2 regions of the Streptomyces sp. NPDC056480 genome follow, and region 1 is predicted to be linked to the other one. Evidence: riboswitches for the same ligand, from Rfam matches in the RefSeq annotation. Region 1 holds a riboswitch; the other holds the start of a gene.
What was found. Region 1 has a riboswitch for glycine ahead of gcvT (glycine cleavage system aminomethyltransferase GcvT). Riboswitches for the same ligand answer to the same signal wherever they lie in the genome.
Positions count from the first base shown of each region.

Region 2: another riboswitch for glycine. It lies ahead of gcvP (aminomethyl-transferring glycine dehydrogenase); the one in region 1 lies ahead of gcvT (glycine cleavage system aminomethyltransferase GcvT).

Region 1 covers NZ_JBHTSA010000021.1:4,803-7,188, reverse strand. The annotation lists gene gcvT (glycine cleavage system aminomethyltransferase GcvT) at 1-818, opposite strand, end outside; glycine riboswitch at 992-1,090, opposite strand; gene ACFQ79_RS12205 (AAA family ATPase) at 1,242-1,904, shown strand; gene ACFQ79_RS12200 (enhanced serine sensitivity protein SseB) at 2,221-2,386, shown strand, end outside.
Region 2 covers NZ_JBHTSA010000017.1:11,087-13,472, forward strand. The annotation lists gene ACFQ79_RS10490 (PRC-barrel domain-containing protein) at 292-657, opposite strand; glycine riboswitch at 771-870, shown strand; gene gcvP (aminomethyl-transferring glycine dehydrogenase) at 1,048-2,386, shown strand, end outside.

The DNA of each region.
Region 1 (2,386 bases):
AAGCGGCCGTCGTTGGTCGTCTTCTCGAACTTCACGACCCGGCCCAGGCCCGCGTCGAAGGGGGTCAGCGCGGTGGTCAGCTCGTGGCCGTACAGCGGCATGCCCGCCTCCAGGCGGAGCGTGTCGCGGCAGGACAGGCCGCAGGGGATCAGACCCACCGGCGCGCCGGCCTCGGTCAGCGCCTTCCAGACGCCCTCGGCGTGCTCGGGCTTCAGGAACAGCTCGAAGCCGTCCTCGCCGGTGTAGCCGGTACGGGCGATCAGCGCGGGCACACCGGCGACCGTGCCGGGGAGGCCGGCGTAGTACTTCAGACCGTCCAGGTCGGCGTCGGTGAGCGACTTCAGGATGCCGGGGGACTCCGGGCCCTGGACCGCGATCAGGGCGTACGCGTCACGGTCGTCCCGCACCACGGCGTCGAAGCCGTCCGCGCGCCCGGTCAGCGCGTCCAGGACGATCTGCGCGTTCGAGGCGTTGGCAACGACCATGTACTCCGTCTCGCCGAGGCGGTAGACGATCAGGTCGTCGAGGATGCCGCCGTCCTCCTGGCAGATCATCGTGTAGCGGGCGCGGCCGACGCCCACCGTGGAGATGTTGCCGACGAGGGCGTGGTCGAGGAGCTCGACCGCCTGCGGGCCGGTGACGGTGATCTCGCCCATGTGGGAGAGGTCGAAGAGACCCGCCTTGGTGCGGACGGCGATGTGCTCGTCCCGCTCGCTGCCGTACCGGAGCGGCATGTCCCAGCCGGCGAAGTCGGTCATGGTCGCGCCCAGCGAACGATGCAGGGCATCGAGGGCGGTCAGACGGGGGGCAGTGCTCATGGGGTGGCTCCCGGGTCCCAAGGGCGTGATCGGTGACGAAAACACATGACGGGCGAGGACGTCCTCCCCATCTGTCATGGAACCTGAGAGGTTCACCGAGAGCATCTCGTCGCCGAGAGATCGGTTTGCACCTTGGGTGGGGACACGGCAGGTGTCCCGCTTTTCAGATCTGCCTCATCCACGCGGTACGGGGCCTGAGAGATTCAAGGGAGGGTCTTGCTCCTTCGGCGTCCGGACACACCTGGCGTCCGGAACTCTCCCGCGCGGATTCGAGCGGCCGGTATGCGATTGTGTGGCGACTGTGCGCGCCTGGCGCGCACATCATTGCACGCGAGGTCGGCGGGGCACATCGCTTGTGTCCCATTACCGCTTCTTTACACTTTGTGGGCAAGGGTCTTCCCAGGCCCGGCAGGGGGAGAAGCGATGAGGTTCCAGCACACCGGCGCTTACGCGCCGAGTACCGGCATACCGTCCCAGCGAGCCCGTGCCAGGACCCGCGGCCGCGGGCGGCTCCTGCGCGACCTGCGCGCGCGCGGCGGCCGGGGCCCCCGCGCGCTCACCTTCGCCGCCGGCGACCTGGTGGTCGTCTCCGGGCTGCCCGGCAGCGGCAAGTCCACCCTGATGCGGCGCGCCGCCGAAGGCGCCGGCATCGACTCCCAGGACACCCGGGAGCGCTGGGAGGCCCGGATGCCCCGCCTCCTGCCGTACGCCGTCTACCGCCCGCTGGTCCGGATCGCGCACTACGCCGGGCTGCGGCGCTCCCTGCGATCCGGCGCCGGAGTGATCGTCCACGACTGCGGCACCCAGTCCTGGGTGCGGGGCTGGCTCGCCCGGGAGGCCCGCCGCCGCGGCCGGTCGCTCCACCTGGTCCTGCTCGACGTCGACCCGGACACCGCCCGTGCGGGCCAGCGGGCCCGCGGCCGTGGCGTCTCCTCGTACGCCTTCGCCCGGCACCGGCGGGCCGTCTCCCGGCTCGTCGCGGCGGCGGAGTCCGGCCGGCTGCCGCACGGCTGCGCCTCCGCGACCCTGCTCGACCGGGACGCGGCGGACACCCTGCGGAAGATCGGCTTCCGCGAGGCGGTCTGAGGCGGTCCGAGGCCGTCCGGGCGGTCCGAGGCCGTCCGGGGCGGTCCGGGGCGGGCGCCCACGAGGCGCGCCGGGCGGAGACGAGGCAGGACGCCGCGACGTGCGCCCGGCAGGCCGCCGCAGCGGCCCCCGCCGGGCGGGCCCGGCGCGGGCAGCCGCCTCGCACGCCGGGCGGCCCGGCGCGGGCCGCTGTGACGTACGCCGCTGTCCCGGTGCGCCCCTACCCCTTCTTTTGGCCACGGCGGCGCCGGGGCGGCGTTAGGGTGCTGCCGGGGCGGCCGGTACGGCAGGCCGTGCGAGAAGGGGAAACGGGACCGTGGACGTGACGTGGCCGGGCAACGAGCTGGAAGAGGTTCTTGCCGCCTCCCTCGGCAACCCCTCGGCGGGAGCCCGCCTGGTCGAGGTCCTCGGCCGCAGCCAGGTCTGGGTGCCCCTGCCCAACGGCGGCGGACCCGACAGCCCGAACCTGGACCTCGCCACCA
Region 2 (2,386 bases), on a different contig from region 1:
GCTGCGGCCGAGTTCGGGGTGGCGGTGGGGCCCCGGACTGGTTTTGCGCCCTGCGGCCTCGACCCGCGTGGGCTGGTGGCACTTGATCGGCCGGGCTGCGTCGACCGGTGGCCGTCCGTCTCGGCGGACGCGGCCTTCTGGCCGTCCATGGGCCGTGGCCCCCGACCGGCCCGGGTGGCGTTGGGCGGGGGCTGTCGGTTGTGGACCGGTGGCCGGCCGCCGTGTCCGGCGCGTTCTGGCTGTCCACGGTCGGTGTCGGCCTCTGCGGGCCCGTTCGGGTCCGCCCTCGGGCTACTGGCCTGCCAGGTGGCCGAAGTCCGTGTCCGGGGTGTCTGTGGGGGGCGGGGGGAGGGTCAGGCTGTAGTGGCGGTAGAGCTGGAGCTCCTGTTCCGGGGAGAGGTGGCGGCCCACGCCGAAGTCGGGGGCGTCCTTGATCAGGGCGCGCTCGTACGGGATGTGGAGGCCGTTGTCGATGAGTTCGCTCGGCTCCAGGGGGACGAAGGCGTCCCGGCTGAACAGGCCCGTGCGGACCGCTGCCCATTCCGGGATGCCGGTCGCGTCGTCCAGGTACACCTCGTCCACGGTGCCGATCTTGTGTCCGTTCCGGTCGTACGCCTTGCGGCCGATCAGGCTGCGCGGATCGATATCGGTCTGCACGGTCCCTCCAACTGGTCGCAACTGCTCTACACCCCTACGAAAGTGCACAACTGGGATGTCGGCCACTTGAGCGATGGAAGCCGCAACCTCGCTGGTAGGCTGGCTGTGGCTGTCGACCCTGTGCGGGAGAGTCCCCCGGAGAAACCTTCCGGTGGGCGCCGAAGGAGCAAATCCTCCCCGGAATCTCTCAGGCCCCTGTACCGCGCGGACGAGGTCACTCTGGAAAGCAGAGCGGTGTCCGACGGCATGCGCTCTCACCGACGGTGAAAGCCGGCGTGCCGTGAGGCGTGCCGGTGAAACTCTCAGGTTGAGATGACAGAGGGGGAGGCCGTCCGGGTACCCGCGCCGTGGTGCCCCTCGCAGGTCGTGACGACCAGGAGGCCTCCGTACATGACCGCCAACCGCATTCCGCTCTCCGAACTCGAACAGGGCATCCCGTTCGAGCAGCGGCACATCGGGCCCGACGCCGAGGCGCGCGCCAAGATGCTCGCCCAGGTCGGTTACGGCTCCCTCGACGAGCTCACGGCCGCCGCGGTGCCGGACGTCATCAAGAACACCGAGGCGCTGGGCCTGCCGGCCGCGCGCACGGAGGCCGAGGTGCTCGCCGAGCTGCGCACGCTCGCCGACCGCAACCAGGTCCTCGCGCCCATGATCGGTCTCGGCTACTACGGGACCTTCACGCCGCCGGTGATCCTCCGGAACGTGATGGAGAACCCCGCCTGGTACACGGCGTACACGCCGTACCAGCCGGAGATCTCGCAGGGGCGCCTCGAGGCCCTGCTGAACTTCCAGACCGTCGTCGCCGACCTGACCGGGCTGCCCACCTCCGGCGCCTCGCTGCTCGACGAGGGCACCGCCGCCGCCGAGGCCATGGCGCTCTCCCGGCGCGTCGGCAAGGTCAAGAACGGTGTCTTCCTCATCGACGCCGACGCCCTGCCCCAGACGATCGCCGTCATCGAGACCCGCGCCGAGCCGACCGGTGTCGAGGTCGTCGTCGCCGATCTGAGCGAGGGGATCCCCGCCGAGGCCGCCGAGCGCGGTGTCTTCGGTGTGCTCATCCAGTACCCGGGCGCCTCCGGTGCCGTGCGGGACATCAAGCCGCTGGTCGACGCCGCCCACGAGCTCGGTGCGATCGTCACCGTCGCCGCCGACCTGCTCGCGCTCACCCTGCTCACCTCGCCGGGTGAGCTCGGGGCGGACATCGCCGTCGGCACGACGCAGCGCTTCGGCGTTCCGATGGGCTTCGGCGGTCCCCACGCCGGCTACATGGCCGTCCAGGACAAGCGCGCCCGCTCCCTGCCCGGCCGTCTCGTGGGTGTCTCCGTGGACGCCGACGGGAACCGCGCGTACCGCCTGGCCCTGCAGACCCGCGAGCAGCACATCCGCCGCGAGAAGGCCACCAGCAACATCTGTACCGCTCAGGTGCTGCTCGCCGTCATGGCCGGAATGTACGCCGTCTACCACGGTCCCGAGGGCCTCCAGGGCATCGCGCGCCGTACCCACCGGTACGCCGCGATCCTGGCCGCCGGCCTCACCGCCGGAGGCGTGGAGCTCACCCAGGGTGCCTTCTTCGACACCCTCACCGCCCGGGTGCCCGGCAAGGCCGACGAGGTCGTGGCCGCCGCCCGCGAGGCCGGTGTGAACCTCTACCGCGTCGACGCGGACCTCGTGTCCATGTCGTGCGACGAGACCACCGGGCGCGCCCAGCTGGCCGCCGTGTGGGGCGCCT